Linked DNA regions of Pseudovibrio sp. Tun.PSC04-5.I4. The protein of the gene in region 2 interacts with the protein of the main gene of each other region in a pairwise test. Links are inferred from orthologs where the notes say so. Each region holds a gene or a part of one and is shown on either strand. Other genes may lie near its edges. The genes, in order: rho and hfq.

Evidence for each region.
Region 1: the proteins of hfq (region 2) and rho interact in binary tests that used the Escherichia coli proteins (3 or more experiments, as listed by UniProt). The link is inferred for Pseudovibrio sp. Tun.PSC04-5.I4 from one-to-one orthologs.

Annotation. Positions count from the first base shown.
Region 1 is NZ_FNLB01000006.1:3,020,416-3,035,592, reverse strand. The notes cover bases 9,764-12,690. They hold rho (transcription termination factor Rho), read right to left. Parts: upstream 11,897-12,690; coding sequence 10,631-11,896; downstream 9,764-10,630. Other genes in these bases: hemE (uroporphyrinogen decarboxylase), read right to left, coding at 12,622-12,690; hemJ (protoporphyrinogen oxidase HemJ), read right to left, coding at 12,163-12,591; BLS62_RS19305 (GNAT family N-acetyltransferase), read right to left, coding at 9,946-10,530; BLS62_RS19310 (GNAT family N-acetyltransferase), read right to left, coding at 9,764-9,953. Also shown: holA (DNA polymerase III subunit delta), read left to right, coding at 1-243; BLS62_RS19345 (hypothetical protein), read left to right, coding at 389-925; BLS62_RS19340 (ParB/RepB/Spo0J family partition protein), read right to left, coding at 1,103-2,002; BLS62_RS19335 (ParA family protein), read right to left, coding at 2,111-2,938; 16S rRNA (guanine(527)-N(7))-methyltransferase RsmG, read right to left, coding at 2,950-3,570; tRNA uridine-5-carboxymethylaminomethyl(34) synthesis enzyme MnmG, read right to left, coding at 3,617-5,500; tRNA uridine-5-carboxymethylaminomethyl(34) synthesis GTPase MnmE, read right to left, coding at 5,777-7,126; BLS62_RS19315 (thioredoxin domain-containing protein), read left to right, coding at 7,225-9,234; more of BLS62_RS19310, read right to left, coding at 9,369-9,763; more of hemE, read right to left, coding at 12,691-13,650; BLS62_RS19285 (pyruvate, water dikinase regulatory protein), read left to right, coding at 14,078-14,926; BLS62_RS19280 (Maf family protein), read left to right, coding at 14,988-15,177. UniProt on the Escherichia coli protein: Facilitates transcription termination by a mechanism that involves Rho binding to the nascent RNA, activation of Rho's RNA-dependent ATPase activity, and release of the mRNA from the DNA template.
Region 2 is NZ_FNLB01000006.1:1,563,305-1,578,417, reverse strand. What follows is about bases 6,914-9,776. They hold hfq (RNA chaperone Hfq), read left to right. Parts: upstream 6,914-8,147; coding sequence 8,148-8,405; downstream 8,406-9,776. Other genes in these bases: hflX (GTPase HflX), read left to right, coding at 8,405-9,776; BLS62_RS12345 (D-amino-acid transaminase), read left to right, coding at 7,105-7,983; trkA (Trk system potassium transporter TrkA), read left to right, coding at 6,914-6,969. Outside these bases: ntrC (nitrogen regulation protein NR(I)), read left to right, coding at 1-747; BLS62_RS12365 (DJ-1/PfpI family protein), read left to right, coding at 968-1,558; BLS62_RS12360 (sensor histidine kinase NtrY-like), read left to right, coding at 1,929-4,196; BLS62_RS12355 (nitrogen assimilation response regulator NtrX), read left to right, coding at 4,186-5,553; more of trkA, read left to right, coding at 5,593-6,913; more of hflX, read left to right, coding at 9,777-9,865; BLS62_RS12330 (hypothetical protein), read right to left, coding at 9,946-10,596; mazG (nucleoside triphosphate pyrophosphohydrolase), read right to left, coding at 10,779-11,609; BLS62_RS12320 (omega-aminotransferase AptA), read right to left, coding at 11,843-13,204; alternative ribosome rescue aminoacyl-tRNA hydrolase ArfB, read left to right, coding at 13,511-13,945; aroQ (type II 3-dehydroquinate dehydratase), read right to left, coding at 13,993-14,436; BLS62_RS12305 (TetR family transcriptional regulator C-terminal domain-containing protein), read right to left, coding at 14,433-15,098. UniProt on the Escherichia coli protein: RNA chaperone that binds small regulatory RNA (sRNAs) and mRNAs to facilitate mRNA translational regulation in response to envelope stress, environmental stress and changes in metabolite concentrations.

The DNA.
Region 1 (15,177 bases), 1.5 Mb from region 2 along the record:
AACCAACGCATTGCAGTTGAAGATGTTATTGGTGGCATGCGCCCTCCGATTTTCTGGAAGCGCCGCTCAAAGATCGTCAGACAAGTAGAGATCTGGAATGAAGACTATCTGGAACGCGCACTCACTCGCTTGAATGATGCAGTCCGCGAGTCCCGCTTCAATGCAAGCCTATCCGCAGCAATCGTCTCACACACGCTCCTTGCAATTGCTCAGGTAGCAAAAGCTGCGAACAGACGCCGGTAACCAGCAAATTTCATTGTAAATTCCTTGAGCACCGCCAATTAAACTTGGTGGTGCTTTGGGGTGCTGTCACATTAAGTTCAAACCAAATTATACAAAAATATTTTTAACTATATCTGGGAATTTTTGAGCATTGAGGAATCCCGCAATGATTACAAAGCGGAAAATTATAAGAAGAAGTCGCTTCGGTACATTCTATATGAGAGGTCTCACAATTTTGATCCTCTATGGATTAATTGTGGCACTTCCAATTAAATATCTGCCTATCCCTGGATTTAGAACCACAGGAGAGCTCTTGAGTGGAGGGTGGAGTTGGGGAAGTATTTCTGGTTGTTTTAGTTATGTCCCAGTCCTCAATTTTGATGGAACAGATGGGTACCTAATTCTAGAAGGAAAGCGTGATTGGCAGATGTTTGAAAACATCGCTCTAAAGACAGATGCTAACTACACATATTTTTCAGCAACCATGTATACTCCGAATAAGCATAGAAAAAAAGAACCTGTCGAAATTGTAATAAAGTATTACGATCTAGGAAAAACTATGCATGCTGAAGGTGTCACAGTGAATGGACATGAGGGTGAATCGGATCTGTTTACATTAGTTCAATGCGGATACCCAAGCTTAGTAAACTATGCCCTGCGCCTCTTCAATATCAGAGAATATTGGGTTGAACCAAGAAAATAACTTTAGAGCTATTTTTACGACCGACTTCAGATCAAAGCATCTGCATCTCGCTTTAACAAAACTGGTTTAGTCAAAGTTGTTTCTTTCCCGAATCTATCTTAATTTCACTTCCGAATCTAAAAAGGCCGCGCCTCAGTTAAGAGGTACGGCCTTTTTCATAATAATCAGCAGGAACAATTAGTTCTGAATGCCAAGCAAGCGACATACTTCATCAAGCTGCTCAACACTCTTGTATTTGATCTTCAGCTCACCAGTGCCCTTTTCAGGTTTGTGTGCAATAGCAACTTTCAAACCCAAGCCATCGCCAAGGCGCTTTTCAAGCGAACGCGTATCAGCATCTTTTTCAGGCTTCGGAGCACTCTCTTTTTTCTTAAGCAGCTCAGGGTTTTGAGCCAGGCGCTCAGCATCACGAACTGTGAGTCCCTTCTCCACGATAAGCTCTGCCAAGCCTGCGGGATCGTCAGCCGTAATCAAAGCACGTGCATGACCGGCGGTCAAAAGCCCCTCAGCAAGGTAATCCTTTACAGAATTCGGCAGCTTGAGAAGACGCAGCGTGTTTGCAACATGGCTGCGGCTCTTACCAATCACCTTGGAAAGCTCAACCTGACTGTAAGAAAACTCTTCAATCAGCTGATCATATCCAAGCGCTTCTTCAATCGCATTAAGATCCGCACGTTGCACATTTTCAATAATGGCAAGTTCCAGAGCTTCCTGATCCGTCACTTCACGAATAACGACCGGAGCATCATGAAGACCAGCTCTTTGAGCAGCCCGCCAGCGGCGTTCACCTGCAATAATCTCAAAATGACCCGGCTTGTTAGGGCGTGGACGAACCAAAATTGGCTGCACAATACCCTTTGTACGAATGGATTCCGTCAGGTTATTGAGATCTTCTTCTACAAATGATTTCCGTGGGTTACGCGGGTTTGGCTGAAGATACTCAATCGGAACCTTTCGGTTGTCACGGCTCCGTTCTGCAGGCGATATTGTTGGCTCGGAGTTTGCCTCACCCAAAAGCGTAGCAAGACCGCGCCCAAGTCGCTTATTCCCTCGTCCTGCTTCCTCTGTCTTCGCCATTTCGGATTCCACCTATTTACATTTCAGGGCCTCAGAGTCGACGGGCCCTTCCCGCGGTTCCCTCGCGGGTCATCAAATTATTTTCTACAAGTAGCAACGGCATCCAAATCAAGCCGCAGCCATCCGCATATCACGCTCACGTTGAATGATTTCGGAAGCGAGTCGTAAATACGCCTGCGAGCCGGAGCACTTCAAATCATAAAGCAAAGCAGGCTTACCATAGGATGGAGCCTCAGAAACGCGTACGTTACGCGGAATAACCGTCTCATAGACAGCGTCACCCATCGTTTCGCGAACATCCTGCACAACCTGACTGGAGAGGTTGTTGCGGCTATCGTACATAGTGAGGACGATGCCGTGAATACTCAGTTCTTGGTTCAGAGACTGCTTCACCTGCTCAACGGTACTCAACAGCTGGCTCAAACCTTCCAACGCAAAGAATTCACATTGCAGAGGTACGAGAATGCTGTGTGATGCAGCTAAAGCGTTGATCGTAAGCAAGTTCAGAGATGGCGGGCAATCGACAAGAACATAAGAATATCCTTGTATTCGTCCCTCATCAGCTTCCTGTGCCATACCGGAAATTGCATTGCGTAATCGGAATGTACGATCACTGGCAGCAGAAATTTCCAGCTCCACCCCAAGCAAATCCATCGTCGACGGAGCGATCCATAACCGCGGAACAGCCGTTTCAAGAATGGTCTGTTCCAGTGTTGAGTCACCGCTCATAACATCATAAGTGGAATATTCACGATCGATACGATCGATACCCAGGCCCGTAGAGGCATTGCCCTGCGGATCAAGGTCAATAATCAGGACGCGCTCGCCAATCGCAGCAAGTGCAGTGCCGAGATTAATGGCTGTCGTCGTTTTGCCTACGCCGCCCTTCTGGTTAGCGATAGTCAACACACGAGGAGATTTTGGCAATAAGCTCATCCAACAGCACCTTATTTAGCGGTTTTCGGCTCGATTTTCGACAGGACCAGAACGCGACTTAGCGGATCTACTAGACTTACTTTTTCTACCAGATCAATTGACCACTCGGCAGATGCTTCTTCAATTTCGCGACGAAAATCTTGACCTTTGTGGAAAACAGCAGAAGCACCACCTTGTATAAACTGTGAAGAAAAACCGCAAAGAACCTGAAGAGAAGCCAAAGCCCGTGCAGAAACGCCCTCAATTGGAGCTTCCCACCCGTTTGTAACGGCTTCGATTCTACCCGCATGTACTTTGACATTACAACCCGCTTCTCGCGCAACAGTCCGGAGAAACGCCGCTTTGCGTTGATTACTCTCCACCATGTGAACAATACCATCCTCCCCTTCCTGTTTCAGCAACATAGCTGTCACCAATCCGGGAAAGCCAGCACCACTTCCAAAGTCAATCCAGGAGCGTGCATTAGGAAGTGTTCGCTGAATCTGGATGGAATCAGCAACGTGCCGCATCCAAATATCGTCCATAGTAGATTGAGAAATCAAATTCTGCGCCGGCTGCCACTTACGAACGAGGTCCACATAGATACCTAAGCGCCCAAACGTTTCACGTGAAACATCCTCATACATGCGCATAACAGGTGTAATCTGGCTGTAATCAGCCCGTTTTTCTAAAGCCATATTAAACAGCACCAACAACTTTTTTGCCTGAACGGCGAATATAAACGAGAAGCAACGTCAGCGCAGCAGGAGTAATACCATCCATGCGTGAGGCTTGCCCTATGGTCGAAGGACGCAAAGCTTCCAGCTTTTGACGCACTTCATTGGAAAGCCCCGTGAGAGTAGAGTAGTCAATCCACTCCGGAATTACCAAATTCTCATCTCTTTTAAGAGCTTCAATATCCGCAGCTTGCCGTTCCAAATATACAGAGTACATCGCATCAATAGCGACCTGCTCGGCAATTTTAACATCAAGCCCCTTCATCTCATCAAAAATCTCGGTGAGTTGTTCAAGCGAGATATCTGGATAAGCCAGCAAGTCAAAAACGGAGCGTTTCACACCATCCTGATTTATCGGCAACCCATGCTTACGCCCTTCATTGGGTGTAATTTTGACGAACTGCATCAAATCCCTGGTTTTCCGCAGTTTTTCAACCTTCGTTTCGAATGCGATGCGACGCTTATCGCCGATACATCCCCACTCAATACCAAGTGGAGTAAGACGTTGATCCGCATTATCTGCACGAAGAGTAAGACGATATTCAGCCCGTGATGTGAACATGCGGTAGGGCTCTGTAACCCCCCGTGTGGTGAGATCATCAACCATCACACCGATATACCCATCAGCACGACCGATAGTCACTGACGGCCCATTCTGCGCGGTGCGGGCGGCGTTCAACCCGGCAAGAAGTCCCTGCGCTCCAGCTTCTTCATAACCTGTAGTTCCGTTAATCTGACCCGCGAGATAAAGCCCTTTTTGCTTCTTTACCTCAAGCGTATTCGTCAACTCTGTTGGATCAATATGGTCGTACTCAATTGCATAAGCTGGCCGGAAGTATTCAACTTTTTCAAGACCGGGAATTGTCCGAAGAAACTGGATCTGAACATCCTCAGGTAGCGACGTCGAAATACCGTTTGGGTAGACGGTCGGATCGTCAAGCCCTTCCGGTTCCAAGAAAATCTGATGCCCATCACGATCGCCAAAGCGAACGATCTTATCTTCGATAGACGGACAATACCGCGGGCCCCTGCCCTTGATCTCACCGGAGTACATCGCCGACCGGTTGATATTATCGCGAATGATTTTATGCGTCTCAGGTGTCGTCCGCGTAATGTAACAAGGAACCTGCCGGATCTCAATTTTATCGGTCATTGTTGAGAACGGTATCGGATTTTCGTCACCCGGTTGCTCTTGAAGGACACCCCAGTTAATGGTGCGGCCATCCAAACGCGCCGGAGTACCGGTCTTCAAACGCCCAAGGCGGAGACCAATTTCCTCCAGTGACACAGACAAACCAAGAGCCGGTGCTTCCCCATCACGACCAGCAGGTATTTGCCTATCGCCAATATGAATGAGACCACGAAGGAATGTCCCGGTCGTGATCACAACTGCCTTTGCAGAAACACGACGGCCATCAGCCAGAGTAACACCCTTCAGGGTATCTCCGTCACGGATCAGCTTATCGGCCTCACCCTCCACAACATCCAAATTGGCAATCGCTTTGATTTCGGCTTGCATGGCTTCACTGTAAAGCTTGCGGTCTGCCTGAGACCGAGGCCCCTGCACAGCCGGCCCTTTCCGTCGATTGAGCATCCGAAACTGAATACCGGACGCATCAGCAACGCGACCCATCAATCCGTCCAGCGCATCAATCTCACGCACCAAATGTCCCTTCCCCAAGCCACCAATGGCCGGGTTACAAGACATCACACCAACTGTATCAAAGCGATGAGTAATGAGTGCTGTATGTGCACCCATGCGAGCAGACGCAGCAGCAGCTTCACAGCCCGCATGGCCGCCGCCAATGATGACTACGTCAAACTCAAGATCAAAATTGTTAGGCATTTCGGTCCTGCATTTCGCCGTTCTAAATACAGAGATAAGTATGAAACTCACTTTGTAAGCATCTGGACCAATCTGGGTCTCAGATAAAATCTGGGGGAATTAGAAGGGCAATTACCTGTTCTCTTGAAAAGTTGATACAACAGCTCACGCCTCGGGTCAAAGAAAACAGTGCATTCAGTCTCCAATGCCGCGACTAAAGTTTTCCACGGGACTCACTGAGTTTTCCCCACTAACTCCCGATTTCCCAAAAACGTTTCACGTGAAACATGCCTATTTTTACTTACCTACGCAAAAATCTCGGAAGATCACATCCAGCAAATCTTCCACATCAATGCGCCCTGTGATGCGGCCAAGCTGATCAGCGGCCCTGCGAAGATCTTCCCCTCTCAACTCAATCGGATAGCCAGCTGCATTGATGGCTCGGTCCAGATCATCTACACATTGTGTAAGATGGCTACGGTGGCGTTCACGAGTAATCAGAGGGTTTTCAATAAGTCCAATATTTCGTTCCGCAAACGACTCAAGACTTGATAGCAGCGCGTTCATGCCACCTTCATCGCGAACAGAAACGTTAATCTCTTGGGTCGTTTCGAAGGAGTCATGATCAACAACGTCACCCAAATCACTCTTGGTATTAAGCTGCCAGATCTCCGCTCCACCCGTCTTTAAGCTTGCGGGTAGGTCTTCCTGGTCCACATTGGGAGCGCGTGTCCAAAGAATGAGATCAGCTTTTCCAGCATGTACCAGAGCCCGCCGAATACCTTCCTTCTCAACTATGCCCACGCTTTCACGAATGCCAGCGGTATCAATCAGGGTCACAGGATAGCCACCAAGATCAAGATGGACTTCCAACACATCGCGTGTTGTTCCGGCTTCTGGCGTAACGATGGCAACATCTCGTTGAGCCAGCTTATTCATCAAGCTGGACTTCCCTGCATTAGGTGGGCCAAGCAGAACCACTTGAAGACCAGAGCGAAGTCTCTCCCCTCGCCGTGCATCGGAAAGGTGAGCGAGCATCGCATTGCGCAGCTTATCCAGCTCCACCCAAATTTCATCTGCAACAGAATCCGGGATGTCATCCTCATCGGAGAAATCAAGCTCAGCTTCAATCATCGCGCGGCTGCGAATAAGCGTATCGCGCCACTGCGTGTAAAGCTGTCCCAGAGCGCCGTCCATTTGCCTTTGAGCTTGCCTGCGTTGAGCATCTGTTTCAGCGTCGATAAGATCAGCAAGCCCTTCAACCTCAGTCAGATCAAGCTTGTTGTTGTGAAAGGCCCGACGTGTAAATTCACCCTGTTCTGCAGGACGACACCCTTCAAAGCTTGAGAGAACCCTAAGAACAGCAGCGACAACTGCCCGGCCGCCATGGCAATGTAGCTCAACAGTATCTTCCCCGGTAAAGCTTCCCGGCCCTTCAAACCACAAAATCAAAGCATGATCTAAGAGTGAACCATCTACAGGATCCCACAATTTTTTCAGACTTGATTCACGTGAAACTGGGAATTTACCTTTAATAAGTTCTCTGAGCACCGGCCTGGATTGAGAACCAGATAAACGGATAACAGCAACGCCTGAAGGAAGTGCGCCGCTGGAAACGGCGTAGATTGTTTCCTGTTGTGTATTCATTCAAAGTCCGGTTCTTTATTCGCTATGTGATCACGCTGTGACTGCGTTAAACCTACCCTATTCGCCAAGCAATACCTTGAATTCAGGATCACCTCTTTATGAGCAGAAATCGCTTAACGAACGCTTCAAGCCCTTACCTTCTTCAACACCAAAATAACCCTGTCCACTGGTGGGAATGGAGTAAGGAGGCACTCGACGAAGCACAAAAAACAAACAAGCCAATTCTGCTGTCTGTCGGTTATTCCGCTTGTCACTGGTGCCACGTCATGGCTCATGAGAGTTTTGAGGATGAAACAACAGCTGCCCTCATGAATGAGCACTTCATCAACATCAAGGTAGATCGTGAAGAACGTCCTGACATCGATCAAATCTATATGCAAGCCTTGCATATGCTGGGCGAACAAGGTGGCTGGCCGCTGACAATGTTCGTGACACCCACCGGTGATCCATTCTGGGGTGGAACATATTTTCCAAAAGAAGCTCAGCATGGCTCTGCTGCTTTTAAAGATATTCTCGCGGCAGTAGCCCAAAGCTTCTCAACGGATCGCGATACAATCGAAGCCAACAGACAGGCCATCAGTCAAGTGCTGAATGCACCACATCCCGAAGCCTCCCCCCTTTCAGCATTCATGATTACCGCTGCAGGCAAACAACTCTTCACCATGCAGGATGAAGTGGAAGGCGGAATGAACAGTGCGCCGAAGTTTCCGCAGGCCGCAGTTCAGGAGCTTATTTTCAGAACCGCCAAAGGCCAGAAAAATACCTTTATGCGCGACCAGTATTTGGTAACCGCGCGTGCTATTTCTCAGGGCGGAATATACGATCACGTGGGAGGTGGCCTGGCTCGTTACGCAGTAGACTCTATTTGGCTCGTCCCACATTTTGAAAAGATGCTCTATGATAATGCCCAGTTCATTGAACATCTATGTTGGGCCTATCAGGAAACTGGCGAAGAACTGTTTCACCTCCGGATCCAGGAAGTGATTGATTGGCTCAAGCGGGATATGAAACTACCTGAAGGCGGCTTCGCATCTTCTATGGATGCAGACAGCGAAGGTGTCGAAGGCAAGTTCTACGTCTGGACTAATGACGAGCTGAAAGCCTTAGTTCCAGAAGAGCACTTCGAGCTGTTTTGCAAAGCCTATGATGTGACCATTGAGGGCAATTGGGAAGGGAAGATTATTCTCAACCGGCGTCAGTCCCCTACTCTTCTAAACGCCGCCCAAGAAGACGTGTTGGCTACGTGCAGGAAGATCCTGCTTGATCATAGAGCAACCCGTATACCGCCTCACAAAGATGACAAAGTTCTAGCTGATTGGAACTCCATCCTTATCTGTGCGCTTGTAAAAGCAGAACCCCTTGTTTCACGTGAATCTATTCGCATTTCTGCCAAGGAAGCTTTTGGCTTTATTATTGAGCATATGCTGGTAGATGGAAAGCTCAGTCATTCCTGGCGACAGGGCAACAGATTAGAAACTGGTTTTGCTGCAGATTATGCATGGACAGCCAGAGCAGCTCTCGCCCTATATAGTTCGGAACCGAATCCTTCCGAAAAGCAGGCATACCTGAATAAAGCCGAGGAGTTACTTTCCATCCTTAATGACCGCTTCTCACACACCAACGGCGGCTTCTATATGACGGATAAAGATGCCGATGACCTCATCCTCCGGCCCTACCACGCTTATGACGAAGCAACCCCCAACTACAACGCGGTCGCTGCATTAGCCTTCACAGAGCATTGGATACTGACGGGAAATACATCTTCCCGCAATATCGCTGATGGGACACTGAATGCCTTCACAGCTGACATTCATAAAAATGTCTTTGGCACCGCAGGCCTCCTGAATGCATTGGATACAAGAACGCGCTTCAAGAAAGCGCTTGTTGTTCACGGTTCTGGACCGGAAGCGAATCCAATGAAGGAACCACTCCATAAACATTCTGATCCGGTATTTTATATAGACGAAGTCCCAGAGGGTTCTATAAAGCCGGTTGAGCTGGAAAACTCATCCTGGAACAATGGTGAGACCACTGTTTTCATCTGCTCAGAGAAGGGCTGTTCCTTGCCCGCTACCACACCAAAACTTTTAGGCGAGCAATTACACTAAGCATATCAATCAAGGGTTGGGTCGTTGTTTCACGTGACCCAGCCCTTGATTAGAGCTTTGAAAATTGATGTGATTCACGTGAAACATCACATTATTAACAGGAGAACAAATTCTTTATCCCATCAAACTAAGCTCTAAGATACAGATGCGAAACGGTCTCTATTCAACCGGTAAAGAACATGCCTACGAAGCCAATGTCCCTCTTCCAAAAACTGATGATCAAAATCATCAGAAACTTCAGTCACCATTCCAAGCCGTTGCATTACCTTTTGAGAACGCTTGTTTTGAACTGCAGTAAAACTTACGACCTCATCCAACTGAAGAGTTTCGAACCCGAATCTAAGCCAAATACGGGATGCTTGCTGCGCAATCCCCTTCCCCCAAGCATCAGGAATAAGACGCCAACCGATCTCAACGCAGGGATCAAACGGAAGAGGTATTGGATAGGTTGGGATACCTAAACCACAAAAGCCAAGGAACTTCCCGGACAACTTGTCTTCGACAACTGGTACCGCAAAACCGTGGCTCTCCTGTTTTGCCAACAAGCGTTGATGCATGGTCTCGCTTTCCTCTCGAGACATCACATTTGGGAAAAACTCCATAACGCGAGCATCAGCATTCATCTCCGCAAGACCATCCAGATCCCGCGCTTCCCACTTCCGCAATACAAGCCGGTCCGTCTCAATATGCGGGCATTTGTCAATTAGTGTCTCAACCATATTCACGGTCCAAAAATTGTTGTTTTGTAATCCGGTATAGAAAATTCCGCGCCAGTGGAGCATTCGCATCCATGTCGGGATCAATAAAATCGTCACCAGTTGAATAAATCATCCCAAGGCGCTTCATGGTATTTTCAGAACGTTGATTGCCCACAACCGCATTCGCGACAATCTCATCCAGCTTCAAAATCTCAAAACCGAATTTAAGCCAGATACCTGCTGCTTCCATGGCAATGCCCTTCCCCCAAGCATCACGTTGAAGCCGCCAGCCAATTTCAACGCACGGCCCAATAGGAATATCAGTCTCTTGAACATTAAGTCCACAGAAGCCCAACAAACGACCAGATTGTTTATCTTCAACAACCGGGAAGCAATAGCCATGCTGATCCTGTTTTCTCAGCACACGACCTAACATCTGCTCCGCTTCTTCAGGTGATTTCACAGCGCCGAAGAATTTCATGACCCCAGGATGCCCACATAATTCAATCAGGCCATCAAGATCCCTTTGCTCCCACTTACGAAGAATAAGACGCTCTGTTTCCGCACGAGGACATTTATCAAGAACAATAGTTTCCATGTCACTCTCCCTCTCAATTCAAAATAGAATCCAATCAACAAACAAAAAAAAGGCCCCGCACACCGAAGTGAGCGAGGCCCTAAAACTCGGTACAATAAATCTATGTATTCATTGAATCGAAGAAATCATCGTTGGATTTTGTCTGACGCAATTTATCGAGCAGGAACTCAACAGCATCAACAGTATTCATCTGGCTTAGGATACGGCGCAGAACAAAAGTCTTCTTGAGCTTATCAGCAGAAACAAGAAGCTCTTCCTTACGAGTACCGGAGCGCTGAATATCAACAGCCGGGAAGACACGTTTGTCAGAGATCTTACGATCAAGGATAATTTCGGAGTTACCCGTTCCCTTGAATTCTTCGAAGATAACTTCATCCATACGGCTGCCGGTATCAATCAGGGCCGTCGCGATGATGGTAAGAGAACCACCCTCTTCGATGTTACGAGCCGCACCAAAGAAGCGCTTAGGACGCTGCAACGCGTTCGCATCAACACCACCAGTAAGAACTTTACCAGAGGACGGCACAACGGTGTTGTAGGCACGACCGAGGCGTGTGATGGAATCCAGAAGGATAACAACGTCACGGCCATGTTCAGTCAGACGTTTAGCCTTTTCAATCACCATTTCAGCAACCTGAACGTGGCGAGAAGCAGGCTCATCAAATGTAGAAGAGACAACTTCACCATCAACTGTGCGCTGCATGTCCGTTACTTCTTCCGGACGCTCATCAATCAACAGAACGATAAGGTAACACTCAGGATGGTTGGTTGTAATAGACTTCGCAATATTCTGAAGGAATACTGTTTTACCTGTCCGAGGAGGCGCAGTGATCAGAGCACGCTGGCCTTTGCCGAGCGGAGCTACAAGATCAATAATGCGAGAAGAAATATCCTTGGAGCTGGATTCCGGTATTTCAAGATTGAAGCGATCTTCTGGGTAAAGCGGCGTCAGGTTATCAAAATGAACCTTATGTCGCGCATTTTCAGGATCTTCAAAGTTGATTTTATTGACCTTCAGAAGGGCGAAGTAACGCTCACCATCTTTAGGGCTACGGATCTGGCCTTCAACAGTATCACCAGTGCGCAGAGAAAAGCGACGGATCTGTGAAGGTGAAACGTAAATATCGTCTGGGCCTGGCAAGTAGTTTGCATCAGGAGAGCGGAGGAAGCCAAATCCATCTTGGAGGACCTCTACGACACCTTCGCCGATGATCTCAATATATTGCTCTGCAAGTCTCTTCAAAATCGCAAACATAAGTTCCTGTTTGCGCATGGTACTTGCATTTTCGACATCATGCTCCTCAGCTACTGTAAGGAGTTCAGTCGGGCTTTTAGACTTAAGGTCTCTGAGTTTCATTTCCCGCATAAATAGGGATCGTCTTTACTATGGGTTCTGGACTTGATTTAGCTTTAAAGGATCAAGAACTTTCGAACACAAAACGTTAGGGGGGAATTGCAGCTTCTCTAGGTACGACGTTCATCGACCTACGAAAATCGCTAGGAGATTAGCGATTATTAAAGCTGCACTGTGAAGGTGTCGGCACAATAACTAATCGAATTCAATTCGGCAAGTGCTTATTGCCCACTAATTCTCCTAAATTTTCAATAATAATTTCCGAATGCCCGGATCACCTAGGGTTTAAAGATCACTAGGAACACAATTGCAACCATTAATAGTGTTGGAATCTCATTAATAATTCTAAAGTATCGCTCACTATTCTTGTTTTGATCCTGCGCAAACTTGGTCACATGCTTCGAAAGCATTACGTGATATATCGTCATGAGAATAACAAGAGAGAACTTCAATAGAAACCAAAGATCAAAATATGCATCAAGCAAATAAACCAACCACAAACCAAAAATCCATGTGGCCATCATTGAAGGCGCCATAATTGCTTTCAGCAATCGGCGCTCCATGATCTTAAAGGTTTCGCTCTTGTCAGATCCGATTTCTGCCGTCGTGTGATAGACAAAAAGGCGCGGGAGGTAGAACAATCCTGCCATCCAAGCAACTACAGAAATTATGTGTAGGGACTTCGCCCAGGAATATGCATCATCCATAATCCGCGCCTCAATATTTGTAATAACCGATTACAGGCCTTTTACGCGCTTCACCATCTCAGCCACGTGTTCTGGCGGTGTCTGCGGCACAACGCCATGACCCAAATTAAAGATATGCGGGCCATTGCCTAAAACTTCGAGAGAGTGATCTATTCCAGTTTCAAGCGCACGTCCACCGGCAACCAGTCGCATCGGATCCATATTCCCCTGAACAGGAACAATCTTCTGAATTTCCTGAGCAACTTCTGCAGGAACAGTCCAATCCAGACCTACTGCATCAACACCAGTACCTTCAACATAGCGCTTTAGCCGCGCTGCGGATGCTTTCGGGAAACCAATGATCTTCGCATTGGGGCGCTGAGCTTTCACGCCATCAACGATTTTGCGAGTTGGACCAACAGACCACTGTTCAAATCCAATGTCATCCAAAACACCTGCCCATGTGTCAAAGATCTGAAGCGCATCAGCACCACCATCCAGCTGAGCCACAAGGTAGCTGATAGAAGCTTCAACCAGATGATCGATGAAAGCAGTCAGGAGCGCAGGATCCCTGTAGGAGCCGATACGAGCGGCAACTTGGTCCTGAGTGGTATGACCAGCCACAGAATAGCAAGCAACCGTCCACGGAGCTCCGCAGAAGCCTAGAAGCGTGGTTTCTGTCGGTAACTCAGCTCTCAAACGCTTGATTGTGGCAATAACAGGAGCCAAATGCTCCATTGTCCTAGCTTGATCAAGTTTATCAACGAGTTCGATTGAGAGTGGTTCGAGAACTGGTCCTCGACCCTCCTCAAATTTTACAGGGTAGCCAAGCGCATCTGGAACTACGAAGATGTCAGAAAATAGGATGGCAGCATCGAAGCCATACCTACGAATTGGTTGGAGAGTAACTTCTGTTGCAAGATCGGTGTTGTAGCAGAAGTCGAGAAAATTTGGAGCTTGAGCTCGTATAGCTCTGTACTCAGGCAAATACCTGCCTGCTTGTCGCATCATCCAGATTGGTGGGCGCTCTAGTTTTTCGCCTGCCAAAACGCGCATTACCGCTCTTTCATGAGATTGCATCAATCGCCTCTTTTATCCAAAGCCTGCTTTAAAAGAATCTTCTTATTTTCTTGTTTCTATTTCTATTAGTGAGTGAATAGCAGGGATCAATTAAATTCCACAATTCTTAACTGAAAAAACACTTATGGGATAAGTCACAGATCAAAAACAAGCAAGACTCTACACAGGAGTCGAAAACTAATTGTTTTTCTTTATGATTCAATAGGTTACTATCTTCAATATAACCACAGATCACAGTTCATCCCACAAGCTGTCCTGTGTATTTTTTTCGTGGGAATGTGCAATCCCTGTTTTCCAGTTCATTTCGAATTCAATATTCTCAAAATATAGAATTGTTGACGAAATAGGGTCAGCGGGCATTAAATTGGCGGCACATGGAGATTTGAACAGTTTTCCCAAATCTCTTAGGCATGTTGAGGATGATACCTTGGGTAACCACTCTAACTACTTCCATTTGCACATGGTTTCGGATTCCACTGGCGAAACTTTGATGACTGTCGTGCGTGCTGCGACAGCACAATATGAGAATATCCAGCCCATTGAGCATGTTTATCCGCTTATCCGACATGACAAACAGTTGAGTAGAGTGCTGGATGAGATTGAATCTGCACCAGGAATTGTTCTCTACACGCTTGTGGAACAAGCTTACGCCCGCCGCCTGGAGCGGAAATGTCAGGATTTGAGCCTACCGTGCGTAAACATCCTCAAACCCGTCTACCAGGTCTTTCACAGCTATCTGAACGTCACAGAGACATGGCGTGTGGGTGGGCAGCATGTCTTGGATGATGAGTACTTCCGCCGTATGGACGCTATGAACTTCACCATGATGCACGACGATGGCCAGATAGCCGGTGTTTTGGATGAAGCAGATGTAATTCTGGTCGGTATCAGCCGAACATCAAAGACGCCAACCAGTATCTATCTGGCAAATAGGGGTATTAAGGCGGCAAATATCCCGCTGGTCCCCAATATACGCCCTCCCCGCCAGCTTCTTAAAGCCAAAAAGCCGCTTGTTGTTGGTCTGATGGCGACGGCTGAACGCATTCGGGATATTCGCCAAAACCGTATTCTCACTCTTGATGCCAAAACGGATAACGACAGCTATGTGGATCGTAAGTCCATCGCGCAGGAGATTGCGATGTCGAAACGATTGTGTGCAGAAAATGGATGGCCTTTGATTGACGTGACACGTCGTTCCATTGAGGAAACGGCAGCAGAAATTATGGAATTGCTCAGAAAGCATAAAAATGAACAGAAAGAAGAAGAAGAATATTGAGAAGCTCAACGATTTATCCCAATGAAGAGCACAAGAAATCCTCAGTTTTGGAAAGTAGGGTATGACACGACTGGTTTTAGCCAGCGGAAGTAAAATCCGCGCAACTCTCTTGGAAAATGCTGGACTTATCTTTGATAGGATTCCGGCAAATGTTGATGAACGCCAGATAGAAGAGCCATTGCTTTCCACTGGTGTGGATCCAAAAGTGATTGCAGCCAAATTATCCGTTGCGAAAGCGAAAGAAGTTTCGG
Region 2 (15,113 bases):
GGCGGGACGTTGCTGCTGGATGAAATTGGCGATATGCCGATGGAAGCGCAAACACGGTTGCTGCGCGTGCTTCAGCAGGGAGAGTACACCAGCGTTGGCGGGCGTACGCCGATCCAGACGGATGTGCGTATTGTAGCGGCAACGAACAAAGACCTGCGCCAGCTCATCAATCAGGGGCTGTTCCGTGAGGATTTGTATTTCCGTTTGAACGTGGTGCCGATCCGCCTCCCACCTTTGCGGGAACGGACCGAGGATATTCCAGATCTGGTGCGTCACTTCTTCTCCATCGCGGAGAGTGAGGGGCTGCCGTCCAAGCAAATGGAAGTGGCTGCGCTGGATAAGCTGCGCCGTTATCGCTGGCCGGGCAACGTGCGTGAACTGGAAAACCTCGTACGTAGGCTGGCAGCGCTTTACCCACAGGATGATATTACGGCAAGCCTTATTGATCTTGAGTTGTCTCAGCCTTCGCTTGTCGTTAGTGAAGATGATGTTCCAGCGGCTCATGACCTGAGTGGTTCTGTGGAGCGGTTCCTTGGTGATTACTTTGGTGAGTTCGGGGAGGAGTTGCCACCTCCGGGGCTCTATCACCGTATCTTGCGTGAGGTGGAATACCCGCTGATCAGTGCGGTTCTGGCCGCGACCAGAGGCAATCAGATCAAAGCTGCTGAACTGCTTGGAGTGAACCGAAACACACTGCGCAAGAAAATCCGCGATCTGGATGTGCAGGTGATCCGCAGCTCCAGATAATGGTTTCTCTGGATTGTTGAGTATTGAAATGGCGCCTTAGATGGCGCCATTTTGCGTTTCAGGGTTGAAAGCTACAAATATCAGGTGCAATTTCATCTTATAAATAATCATAAAATATTCCATAATCATCATGGTTAGGAGTTTTCTAATTGTTCCTATTACGCAAGGTGCCTTACACTCACATCTTGCGTTTCGCTTTGCTTTTGAGGGAGTGCCTAACATGCGCAGAATTGGGGCCTTAATCTTTCCTGGGTTTGAGTTGCTTGATCTCTTTGGCCCTATGGAAATGTTTGGGGTGCTTGGAACCAAGTTTGAGCTGAACCTTGTGGCTGAGACAGTTGGATTAGTCTCCAGTCACCAAGGCCTGTTGGTCCATGCGGATAAATCGACGCTAGATACTGCGCGTTATGATGTGCTGTTTGTTCCGGGAGGGGCAGGCACTCGCCGGGAAGTCAAGAATAGCCGTCTGCTGGGTTGGATCGCAGAAGCTTCAGCCAATGCTGAGTATACGCTCAGTGTTTGTACTGGCAGTGCGCTTTTAGCTAAAGCTGGTGTCCTTGATGGTCGCCGGGCCACTACAAATAAAGCGGCTTTTTCATGGGTAGAGAGCATGGGGCCGAATGTTCATTGGCAACGAAAGGCGCGCTGGGTGGAAGATGGCGCTTTCATTACCTCCTCCGGTGTTTCAGCGGGCATGGATATGGCTCTTGGAGCAATCTCGATCATGCATGGGGTTGATACCGCGGAGGGAGTGGCGACCTACTGCGAGTATTGCTGGCAAAAAGACCGTACTGAGGATCCATTCGCCTAGGGTTTGGTCTTGCTATAAATCATTCAAGATGATGGAGAGTGTTATTTCTCTGCGGTCAGTTGTGTGATTGCTCCTTCTGGAAACAATCGAGTTAGCAGGCCTGTATGGCTTTAAGAATGCGAGTAGCATGCTTTTAAAGTGGAACCGTGCGTAGGGTTTTCCCCACCAAGAGTGTGACTAATAAAACCCATTGTCGCATTTTGGCAACATTCTATGTTAATAGTCTGTGTTCAAATTTACTAAGGCAGTCTGATTTTACTTTAGGAACAGTCAAGCGGCTTTAGCGTTTAGTGTCATGCATATTCCTTTTTGAAAACCTCAAGGCACTTGGAGGGGGATGCGCTTTAAAGGTCTCGCAGGTTCGCGTTTCATGATTTTCAAATCAAAAACAGAAGAAGATACTCGAAAACTTGACGCAAAAGGTCGCAAATCCAGAATGTTTGGATTGGCAGCGGTTATTCTGGCGCTGTGTTCCATTGGGGTTTCCTTTCTTGTTTTGATGGGGGTGACGCCAATTGTGCCCTCTGAGCGGGTGGTTTACATCGCGCTTGGCATCAATGGCGGGTTGGTTTTCCTTCTTATCGGTCTCATTATTGTCGAGCTGGTGAAGCTTTTGCAGGCGCGGCGCCGTGGGCGTGCTGCTGCCCGGCTTCATGTGCGCATCGTGACGATGTTCTCGCTTGTTGCGGCCCTGCCAGCTTTTATTGTGGCTGTAGTGGCGACAATCACGCTGGATCAGGGGTTGGACCGTTGGTTTGAAGCGCGGACACGTCAAATCATCACCAATGCACAATCGGTTGCAGCAGCCTATGTTCAAGAACACGGCAACTCCCTTCGTTCTACGCTGATTGGTATGTCCAGTGACGTGGACCTCAACCGTAATTCCTACTTTTATGATCCAACACGATTTGATCGGTTCTTTGAGACGCAGACATGGGTTCGTGGCTTGCTTGGGGCGTATGTTCTGAAAAAAGACGGCACCGTGGTTATGAAGGTGCTGCGTGATCCGAATGTGGAGCCTTTGCTGCCGCCTGCTGTTGCTATGAACCAGGCAGGAGAGGGAGCTCCTGTGCTGATTGCACCGGGGGTTTCCAACCTTGTTGGCGGTGTGATGAAGCTTTCTGCCTATGAGGATCTGTACCTTTATGTGACGCGGGCACTCGATCCGCGCGTGATTGAATATCAACGACTGGCCGAGTCCGGTGTCAATGAATATGCTGAGTTGGAAAGCCGCCGCTTTGGCGTCCAACTGGCCTTTGCGCTTGTGTATGTGGGCGTTGCGCTGGTGCTGTTGCTGTCGTCCATCTGGGTTGGGTTTGGATTTGCGAACCAACTGGTTTTGCCCATCCGCAATCTTATTGGGGCGGCAGATCAGGTCTCAAAGGGCAACTACTATGTTGAGGTTGAGGCGGACAAAGCCAGCGGTGATCTCGAGAACCTTGGGCGGACCTTTAACAATATGACGGGTCAGCTGCGCGGGCAACGTGATGCTTTGCTTGCTGCCAATGATCAGATTGACCGCCGCCGCCGCTTTAGTGAAGCGGTGCTCGAAGGGGTGTCTTCCGGCGTCATCGGTATTGATGACGGGGGGGATGTGACCATGGTTAACCGCTCAGCAAAGCGGTTGCTTGGTCAGGACGAAGAGGAGCTTTTGGAAAAGCCAATCTTCGATAATATTCCTGAGGTGGAAGAGGTTGTTACTAAGGCTCTGGTCAAGAGTATAGATGGCTCTCAGGTGGCACAGGTCTCATTAATGCGCAATGGTCGTGAGCGCACTGTGAATGTGCGTGTGACGACTGAGGAAGCGACCCGTTCTGAGCATGGGTTTGTGGTGACACTGGATGACATTACCGACCTTGTGGCCGCGCAGAGAAATTCTGCATGGGCGGATGTTGCGCGCCGTATTGCGCATGAGATCAAAAATCCGCTGACGCCAATTCAGCTTTCGGCAGAGCGTGTTCGCCGTCGTTATGGCAAGCGGATTGAAGAAGATGACCGCAAGGTGTTTGATCAGTGCGTGGACACAATCATTCGTCAGGTGGGCGATATAGGGCGCATGGTGGATGAATTCTCCTCCTTTGCCCGCATGCCAAAACCAAAGATGGCCTCTGCTGATCTGCGCTCTGTGGTTCGGGAATCTGCGTTCATGATATCGGTTACCAATTCGCAGGTCCATTTTGAAACGGATGTGCCGCAAGAGCCGGTACAGGCAACGTTTGATAGCCGTCTTGTGGGGCAGGCTGTCGGCAATGTGATTAAGAACGCGTCGGAGGCTGTTGAGGCTTATCTGGCGAAGGAGGACAGCCCTGAGAAGGGCAATGTTCTTGTGAAGCTTTATTCGGAGGGTCTGGTCCATACGATTGACGTGATCGATAATGGTATTGGCCTTCCAACCGAGCACCGTACACGGCTTTTAGAGCCTTACATGACCACCCGTGAAAAGGGCACTGGTCTTGGGCTCGCGATTGTACGGAAAATTATGGAAGATCACGGAGGGGGTATTGAATTGCTTGATGCACCGTCCGTTGCTGACGGGGGACATGGGGCCATGGTTCGGCTGACGTTGCGTAGTGTTGAAGATCCTTCCTTAGATGAAATTCAAACCAAAGAAATGGTGGTGAAAAGCCATGGCAAGTGACATTCTGATCGTTGATGATGAAGCGGATATTCGTGAGCTGGTCGCCGGTATTTTGGAGGACGATGGCTACAATACCCGGACCGCGGGGGATAGTGATGCGGCGTTGGCTGCTATTGCTGACCGGCGGCCCTCTCTTCTTGTTCTTGATATCTGGTTGATGGGCAGCAAGCTCGATGGGCTTGAGATTCTTGAGGTCATCAATAAAGAAAACCCCAATTTGCCTGTCGTGATTATTTCAGGTCACGGCAACGTGGAAACTGCTGTTTCTGCGATCAAAAAAGGGGCTTACGATTATATCGAAAAGCCGTTTAAGGCCGATAAGCTGGTTCTGACAATCGAGCGTGCTCTGGAAGCTTCTTCCATGAAGCGTGAGATTAAGGAGCTGAAACAGCGGGCAGGGGATGTTTCCAATCTGGTGGGCAGTTCATCTTCCATCAACAACCTGCGCCTGACGATTGAACGGATTTGCCTGACCAACAGCCGTGTGATGATCACCGGACCGTCCGGTTCTGGTAAAGAGTTGGTGGCGCGGACCATTCATGAGGCCTCTCCACGGTCTAAATCACCTTTTGTGGTGCTTTCAGCGGCGAATATTACGCCTGAGCGCATGGAAGAAGAGCTGTTTGGCATTGAGGAGACGGATACGTCTTCGCGTAAAGTGGGTGCTCTTGAAGAGGCTCATGCAGGCACGATCTATCTTGATGAGATCGCCGATATGCCCTTGGAAACGCAGAACAAGATCCTGCGAGTTCTGGTGGACCAGACGTTCACCCGTTTGGGCGGGCATAACAAGGTGAAGGTGGATGTGCGCATCCTGTCTTCAAGCGCCTGTAATCTGGAAAACCGCATTGCGGAAGGTTTGTTCCGGGAAGATCTGTACCACCGTCTTGCAGTGGTGCCTTTGCGGGTGCCGGCTCTGGAAGAGCGCCGCGAAGATATTCCGCAACTGATTCACTTCTTCATGAAGCAAATTTCCACTGCGACTGGCTTGCCAATGCGCCGGATTGGTGAAGATGCAATGGCCGTGCTGCAAACCCATGACTGGCCGGGGAACCTTCGCCAATTGCGCAACAATGTTGAGCGATTGATGATCCTGACGCGGGCTGATCCTGAAGCTGTGATTACAGCTGATCTTCTGCCTGCTGAGGTTGCCTCTACCGTGCCAAGTATGCCGGGGTCTAATGGTGGTGAAGAACTGATGTCCTTGCCACTTCGTGAAGCTCGGGAGCAGTTTGAGAGGGAATATCTGCAAGCGCAGGTTAAGCGCTTTGGCGGGAATATCTCGCGGACCTCTGAATATATTGGTATGGAACGGTCAGCATTGCACCGAAAGCTCAAGTCCCTTGGTCTCACCTAAGTGGTGATGGATCAGGATGTTCGAGCAAAGGACTGAAGTATGAAGGTTGTAATTTGTGGCGCCGGTCAGGTTGGCTACGGTATTGCGGAAAAGCTTGCAGCAGAGCAAAACGATGTCTCTGTGATTGATACGAGCCCGCAGCTGGTTCATGCCATTCGTGATACGCTGGATGTGCGCGGCTTTATTGGCCATGGCGCACACCCGGATGTGCTTGCGCAGGCCGGAGCTGATCAGGCAGACATGATCATTGCAGTGACTTTGTATGACGAGGTCAACATGGTGGCCTGTCAGGTGGCACACTCGTTGTTCAACGTGCCGATCAAAGTCTCGCGTGTGCGTGCGCAGAGCTATTTGCAGCCGCATTACCGCAACCTGTTTTCTCGCGATAATATGCCGATTGACGTGATTATTTCTCCCGAAATTGAAGTGGGTGAAATGATTTTGCGCCGGTTGTCTTTGCCTGGTGCGATGGAAACCGTACGCTTTGCCGATGATCATATGGTGATTGTTGGGATTGACTGCGGTACTGATTGCCCTGTGCTGGACACGCCTTTGCGCCAGTTGACTGAGCTGTTTCCGGATCTGTCTTCAGTGGTTGTTGGTATTGCTCGTGATGGTAAGGTCTTTGTTCCGCACAGCTCTGATATGATGCGAGAGGGGGATCTCGTGTATGTGTGTTGTAACCGGGATCAGGTTCGCCGGACGCTTGGCATCTTTGGTCACGAGGAGCCTGAGGCGCGCCGTGTGCTTATTGCTGGTGGCGGTAACATCGGGGCGTATGTGGCGCGGCGTCTTGAAGGCAAACAGACAAAGACCAAAGTAAAAATCATTGAACATTCTCGGGATCGGGCCATTCGCATTGCCGATGAGCTGCGCCGGACTGTTGTGTTGCATGGTTCTGCGCTGGATCAGGTGATGCTCCGAGAGGCGGATGTTGAAGACGCAGATATGATGGTGGCACTCACCAACGAGGACGAGGTGAACATTCTCTCCTGTGTGATGGCCAAGAAAATGGGTTGTGAGCGCAACTTGTCATTGCTGAACAACTCCAGTTACCCCGCTTTTGCCCATGCTTTGGGTATTGACGCGTTTGTGAACCCGCGTCAGGTGACCATTTCCAAGATTTTGCAGCATGTGCGCCGTGGCCGTATCCGGGCCGTTCATGCCTTGCAAAACGGAGCTGCTGAGGTGATTGAAGCGGAAGCGCTGGATACATCTCCTCTGGTTGGGCGCCCTTTACGTGAAGTGGAGCTGGCTGAGGGCATCCGCATTGGTGGCATCTTGCGGGATGGTCAGGTTATCTCTCCACGAGGAGACGAGCGCATTCAGGCCCATGACCGGGTTGTGATCTTTGCTGTGGCCGATAAAGTGCGTCAGGTGGAGCAAATGTTCCGTGTCTCGCTGGAGTTCTTCTAGAATTATCCCTGAATCCGCAGGTTCTCTTTGATATTGTTGAGAAATGCCCCGTTGTAATCCCAAGGTGGCGCTTGCATGGCATAAGGAAAAACCGCTAACATTGGTTGTGATGAATTTCCAAGAATGGAGAGGCCGATGAGCCGCGTCGCCTATGTAAACGGACAATATGTGCCTCATTCTCGTGCCGCAGTGCATATTGAGGATCGGGGCTACCAGTTTTCTGACGGTATTTATGAAGTCTGTGAAGTCTGGAACAATAGCCTCGTCGACATGGGATCGCATCTGGATCGGTTCGACCGCTCCCTTCGGCAGCTGCAAATTCGTGCGCCGATGTCTCGTGGGGCGCTTGTGCGTGTCATGAAGGAAGTGATTGCGCTGAACCGCGTCAAAAACGGTTTGATCTATATGCAGGTAACACGCGGCGTTTCTCCACGCGATCATTATTTCCCGCCAAAAGACACGCCACCGTCTCTCGTTATGACTGCAAAGTCGGTTTCACGTTTAAAAAACGACCAAATTGCGGCGAGGGGGGTTGGTGTAATTACCGTTGAAGAGAATCGTTGGGATAGGGTTGATATTAAGAGTGTTGGTCTTTTACCTAATGTCCTTGCTAAACAAAAGGCTAAGGAATCAGGCGCTCGTGAAGCATGGTTTGTGGATAAGAATGGCCTGATTACTGAGGGTGGTTCAACGAATGCTTGGATAATCCTAAAGGACGGGACTTTGGTTACTCGGCCCGCTACCCACGGAATCTTAAAGGGAATTACCCGCGGCGTTCTGATGAAATTGGCGGAAACGAAAGGGTTTCATGTAGAAGAACGCGGTTTTTCTATTAGTGAGGCAAAACAGGCTCAGGAGGTATTTTTAACAAGTGCATCGGGTCTTGTCATGCCTGTAACGAAAATAAACGAAACAATTATGGGTGATGGAAAGCCGGGACCAATAGTTCAGGACTTAAGAAAATCATTCCATGAAGCGTCAGAGTTGATTAAACTGAATGTTGCCGGGGATTAATGCCTCTGGTGTTTGCTGATGGGTAATTTACAATTTGGGCGGTTCACCAAAAGGGTGGAGACATCTCTCTTGTATTTGTGAGTGTCGTTGGACCGTTTCGAGGATGGGAACAGTAAATGGTGGATGCCGCGGCCGCGTCCACTGAGAACAGGATAAAAATAGATATGGCTGACCGCGCTCAAAATCTTCAAGATACATTTTTAAATCACGTCAGGAAGCAGAAGACTCCACTGACCATTTTTTTGATCAATGGTGTAAAACTGCAAGGCGTAGTTACTTGGTTTGATAATTTCTGCGTATTATTGCGCCGTGACGGGCACTCCCAGCTCGTTTACAAACACGCTATCTCTACTATCATGCCAAATAGCCCTATACAGCTGTTTGAACCGGCTGACGAAGAAGGCGAAAAAGCAGGAGGCTGATGAAGCCCCAATCAAATAAAGAAGCCGGCCTGAATCGCAAGCAACGTGATGCGAACGTTGAGGCCGGCGAAGATGAGGTGACCCGGGGAACCCGGTCGCTCATCATCGTACCGATCATCAAAAGCCGTGCCCTCGCAAGAGGCAGGGGCGCTCCTGAGCGTCCTTTCGGGGCTGAGCGTAGTCCTGAGGCACGACTGGAAGAGGCTATCGGGCTTGCTGAGGCAATCGAGTTAGAGATTGTATCCTCAGCTTTGGTCCGATTGGCTGCAGTGAAACCTGGAAGTTTGTTTGGCTCTGGTAAGGTGGAAGAAATTCACCAGCAGATCGAAGCCGAAGAAATTGAACTGGTCGTTGTAGATCATCCCCTTACTCCTATCCAGCAGCGGAATCTCGAACGAGATTGGAACTGTAAAGTCATCGATCGGACGGGTCTCATTCTTGAGATCTTTGGCGAGCGCGCTCAAACGAAAGAAGGCCGGCTACAAGTCGAGGTTGCGCATCTTTCCTGGCAGAAGTCGCGTCTTGTTCGCTCATGGACACACCTTGAACGTCAGCGTGGCGGTCTTGGGTTTGTGGGCGGTCCGGGTGAAACCCAGATCGAGGCTGATCGACGGGTCATTCAGGATCGCATTACTTTGCTGAAGGGACACCTTGAGCAAGTTCAGCGGACCCGTAAGCTGCATCGTAAAGCACGTAAGAAAGTGCCGCATCCGGTGGTTGCCTTTGTTGGCTACACCAATGCGGGCAAGTCTACGTTGTTTAACCGCATGACTGATGCGGACGTGTTTGTTAAGGATCTGTTGTTTGCGACGCTGGATCCAACTCTGCGCAGTATCAAGCTGCCTCATGGCCGTGAGGTGATTCTTTCCGATACGGTTGGGTTTATCTCCGAGTTGCCGCACAATCTGGTTGCTGCCTTCCGGGCGACGCTGGAAGAGGTCATTCAGGCTGATATCGTGCTTCATGTGCGCGATATTGCTCATGAAGATACCAAGGCTCAGTCTCAGGATGTGAATGAGACTTTGGAACTGCTTGGGCTGAAAGTTTCTGAAAGCGATCGTGTTATTGAGATCTATAACAAGATCGACCTGCTTGAAGAGACGCACCGGGCTAAATTGCTGGAAAGCAATTCTGCGCAAGAGGGGCCGATTGCCCTTTCTGCGGTGACTGGTGAGGGTGTTGCGGACCTTGTAAAGCGCATTGAAGCGCGTTTGGCCGAGCAACTCGATACGGTGAGTATGGTGTTGCCGCACAGTGAAGGCGAGGGGCATGCGTGGCTCTACCAGAACTGTGAGATTCTATCGCGGACGGAATCCGAGGACGGCATCCGCCTGGATGTTCGTGTTCCTGATGCACATCGCTCACGAGTACGAGACCGGTTTGCAAAGTACTTTGTGACAGGTCTGGAACTCCCGGAAGAACCTCCAGTCGAGGACGACAACGGCTACTCGCCGATCTGATCGTTTGACTGGACTAAATAACATGAAAGCCCTGCTCGTTGGAGTGGGGCTTTTTTGTTTGAGGTGGTTATTGGATGCGTTCAATTGGGCTGTTCACTGGTGAGATTTAAACTAAAAATATACTCTTCGCCAAAAGATGTAAGAGCAAAGCCTATCCGTCCAAAAGTGCTTAGTGGGCGGACAAAACCAAAGCGTATGAGCATGTTTAATGCGTCAGAAAGTTCCTCAATGCTGCTGTAGTACTCCTTAAAGTATTTTTCGAATTGATCATCTGAAGTCATGCCTGCTTTGTTGAAATCTTTATTTTGTAAATTCCTTTTGAGTAGCGCGATTATTTTAATTTGGGATTGAGTGAGGGTGGCGGTAATGTCTGTGAATTCGTTGATCTTTGCTTCCTCGTAATCTGCGTCAAAAGCATGATCGAAAAAGTAGTCAGCAATTAACTTCAGCTTGGTTTTACCTGCTCCTTCGATTGCTGCTCGTCTTGCACGAAAAATGAATGAAACCAGGCGGTCTTCTTCTATAAACGAGTTTTCGTGGATTTTACCGTCGTGTAAGCTTTGGACTACTGCTTCATCGAGCTCTCTAAGCCTTTTCTGAAATAATTCCGAAATTTTGTCAGTTATTAAGGCGGAGGACCCTGCGGTAATGACTGAAGTAGCGCCCCATAGCACCTTGCATACTTCAAGTTTGGTTTTTAATAACTTGTAATCTTCAATGTTGTTAGCCATGGAGTTCTCCTTGCTTGGGTTTATTGGTGGCGCTTGGTCAAACAATTCTGACGTGGTTTTTTCCGTCAAAAATATTTGTATATGTGTACGTTGCTACTAGGTCACGGCTCAGGGCCGGGATGGCGTCTTTGGTGAGACTGAGCTGAGGATCTACAGCGCTCTGCTTTGCATAAAGCCTTGCTCTACTTCGGATCAAATTTCTTCGCCGCTTGCCAGTGGGCTTCCATTTCATCAAGGGAGAGGTCTGCGAGGGGGCGTTGTTCTTCAGTTGCGGCGTCTTCTATGTGGGCGAAGCGGCGGCGGAATTTTGCGTTGGTGCGCTTTAGGGCGGCTTCTGGCTGGATTTCCAAGTGGCGAGCAAGGTTTGCGAGCGCGAACAGGACGTCGCCCAGTTCATCTTCGATCTTGTTGCGGTCGGGAGTACCTGCCTGAACTTCTTCGGTGAGCTCGTCTATTTCCTCTTTGATCTTTGCCAGAACGGGTTCTGCTGCCCCCCAGTCAAAGCCGACTTTGGAGGCGCGGTGCTGGAGTTTTTCTGCTTCTGTCAGGGCCGGAAAGGCGGAGGGGACTTCGTCGAGAAATCTAGGTTGTTTTTCAAGCAAGCCCATTTGCTGGCGCAATTGTTTGCGCTCGAGCTTTTCCTCGTCCTTGACTTTATCCCATGCGCCTTTTGGAAAGCCTGCTGCTTTTTGTTCGTCATCGCCGAACACATGCGGGTGGCGACGGATCATCTTTTTTGTAATGGCCTCAACCACATCCTCGAAGGCAAAGGCGTCTTCTTCCTCGGCTATTTGTGCGTGGTAGACGACCTGTAACAGCAGGTCTCCGAGCTCTTCTTTCAGGTCAGGAAGATCTTCCCGTTCGATGGCATCAGCAACCTCATAGGCTTCTTCAATGGTGTAGGGAGAGATGGTTTTGAAGGTCTGCTCCAGATCCCATGGACAGCCTGTGACGGGGGTTCTGAGGGCCTTCATGATTTCAATGAGGCGGGAAATATCGCGGGAAGGTAACATGCTGATCCTGATGGGTGGTTGGTTTGGAGCGTAAGCCGCACATTACCAGCGTAGTGTTTTTCTGGCGAGGGACATTGTGCCTGCACTGCGAGTTTGCGGTGTATTGCAGCTCATGCACCACTTAAGGTAAATGATGTTTAACTATAGAAGTAATCTATAAGTTATTGATAATATTATTAGTTAAGAAAAAGGGCGCTTGCGCGCCCTCTTGAATTATCGATGATGTGCGGACCTTAATCCAGTTCGTTAAGAACTTCACGTAGCGTACCAACCAGCTGATCAATCTGAGATTCAGAGATGATGAGCGGCGGCGACATGGCAATAATGTCGCCTGTGGTGCGGATCAGGATGTTCTTCTCGTAAGCCTTCAGGAAGGCCGTGAATGCACGCTTGGTCGGTTCACCCGCCATTGGCTCCAGCTCGATTGCGCCGATGAGACCGATGTTTCTGATGTCGATCACATTTTTGCAGTCACGCAGAGAATGAAGTGCTTCTTGCCAGTAGTGGGCCATCTTGGCACCGCGTGTCAGAAGGTCTTCGTCTGCGTACACATCCAGCGTTGCCAGACCTGCTGCACAGGCCAATGGATGACCTGAGTAGGTGTAGCCATGGAACAGCTCGATCAGATGGTCAGGGCCGGTCATGAACGCATCATAGATCTTGGAGCTGGCAAAGACTGCGCCCATTGGCACAACGCCGCTGGTGAGGCCTTTTGCCGTGGTGACGAGATCCGGTATGACATCGAAGTAGTCAACCGCAAATGGCGCGCCCAAACGACCGAAGCCGGTGATGACCTCGTCAAAGATCAACAGGATGCCGTGCTCGTCACAGATGTCACGCAAGCGTTGCAGGTAACCTTCTGGCGGCAAGATAACGCCTGCGGAGCCCGCAACAGGTTCCACAATCACAGCGGCGATGGTGGATGGGTCATGCAGTTGAACCATGCGCATCAGATCTTCAGCGTATTCGACGCCGTTTTTAGGCACGCCTTTGCTGAATTCATTGCCCGCAATGTTGTGGGTGTGACGCATATGGTCCACGCCAGCCAGCATCGCGCCAAACTGCTTCCGGTTGGCGACCATGCCGCCAACGGAAATGCCGCCGAAGTTTACGCCGTGATAGCCGCGCTCACGTCCGATCAAACGGGTCCGGGAGCCTTCGCCGTTTGCCTTGTGGTAGGCAAGCGCCATCTTCAACGCGGTCTCAACACTCTCAGAGCCTGAGTTGGTGAAGAAAACATGGTTGAGCGGGTCCGGCATGAGGGCCGCAAGACGGGCTGCAAACTCAAAAGACTTTGGGTGGCCCATCTGGAAGGCTGGTGCGTAGTCCAGCTCGGCAACCTGATTTTGGACCGCCTCAACGATCTTTTGGCGGCCATGACCTGCATTGCAACACCAAAGGCCTGCAGTCCCATCCAATACCTCACGGCCATCTGCCGTGGTGTAGTGCATGTCTTTGGCCTTCACGATAATGCGCGGGTCTTTCTTGAACTGACGATTGGATGTAAACGGCATCCAAAATGCATCAAGATTATTTGTGGTCAGGCCGGTGTTCTTTTGAACCTCGTCTTGCACCAGTGTTTCTGCCTCTGTCATTTCCCCTCCAACAACACGTAGGACGACTAGCGTTTTGCGGCTGTGTGTCGTGTTTATTTATCCTCTGGCAGGATAGGAATTGAGACTAGGTAGAAGACCGTAGTAAATCAAGTGATATCAAACGCCTACGCGTATTATACCTCCGTTTATACCTAGGGTAGAGTGTGGCAATGTCCTATCAATTCTTTGCAAAAGTGCGGATTGAGTATTATAGCGGTGAGACTTGCTTGAGGTTGTATTTTTGACCAAAGAGTAAAATTAGTATTTCAATCAATGATATGGATGATAGGCCGGCTGGTGGATGCAATGAGTGAGCGCAATACAATTAAAGTGAACGAGCGCTACTCAATTGATCAGCGCGACCTGAAAGAAGATTTTATTCGGGCGTCCGGGCCGGGCGGTCAAAACGTGAATAAAGTGTCTTCATCGGTCCAGTTGCGATTCAATCTGGATGGAAATGCGACTCTTCCCGATGATCTGAAGGATCGGTTGAGGAAGCTTGCCGGATCGCGGTTGACCTTGAAGGGCGAGATCATTTTGACGGCTGACCGGTTCCGCACACAGGAGCGCAACCGGGATGATGCGTTGGAGCGTTTGCTGGAGCTTATTCGCAAAGCAGCTTTTGTACCCAAAGCGCGCAAAGCAACGCGGCCTACACTGGCCTCGAAACGCCGCAGGATTGAATGCAAAAAGCAACGTGGGAACGTGAAGAAGATGCGTAACTCCAAAAATTACGATTAAAGCTGCACGTTCGCTTTGTGAGTAATATCGCGTTTTTGGAGAGCTGTTTAGTCTTCTTCTTCTAGAATGCGCGTGGCTGCATCCATTGCCAACGTATAGCCATATGCGCCAAATCCGCAGATCATGCCCTTGGCCACCTTTGAGATATAGGAGGTGTGGCGGAACTCTTCTCGCTGATGGATGTTGGAGAGGTGTAGTTCAATCACAGGGCGCTCCACACTGGCAATGGCGTCCATGATTGCAACGGATGTGTGCGTGTAGGCACCGGCATTGAGCACAATTGCTGTGCGGGACTGGCGTGTCTCATGGATCCAGTCGATCAACTCGCCTTCGTGATTGGATTGTTTGCATTCAACCTCAACGCCAAGTTGCTTTGCATGGGCGCGGCACTGGTCTTCAATTTCTGCCAGAGTGGTTGAGCCGTAAACTTCTGGCTGGCGCATTCCGAGCAGGTTGAGATTTGGGCCGTTGAGGATAAGGATCTTCTTCATGCGGGGCTCTTTGCGGTTGAGATGCAAGTGGTTTGCTCTTTATTGACTGGAAGCAACCGGGATGCAAGGTCTTTGCTTTTTACACCAAGGGTCGTGATGAGCTCTTGCTTGATGATCTCAACAGCCATTTCCGGTGACAAGTTTGTGTGAGGCAGGCTGGAGATATCGTAAAGGTTATAGGCCACAGCCATGAGTTTCCATGCTGCCAATTCAGCTGGCAGGGAGAGTGTGAATTCTCCTGCTTTGGCTCCCTCTTTTAGATTATTACAGAGCCATTGATGGTGTTTGTTGTTCTCTTCGGCGTATACCTGCCCAAACTCCGGTTCTCTGGTCGCTTCATCAGCTGCGCTGATCCATATGCTGACTTCCGATCTTTCTTCCGCGCTTGCATTAAAACTCAAAAGTTTGAGGAGCGTTTGTGTCGGTGTCAGTTCCTGCGCCATCTTGATGCAATTGCTCTCGTTTTTCCGAGATAGGAAACGAAGCGCTTCGCATTTCAGGTCTATCAATGACTTGAAGTGATGGTGAAGAATGCCGGTTGCCGCGCCAAGCTTTGTGGCGATAACCCGCGTTGTAATGCCGGCAAAACCCTTTTCCGCAACTACTTCCAGTGTCGCTAAAATGATCGCCTTGCGACGTTCTTCTTTTGGCAGATAGGCCATGGCAGATCCATTTAC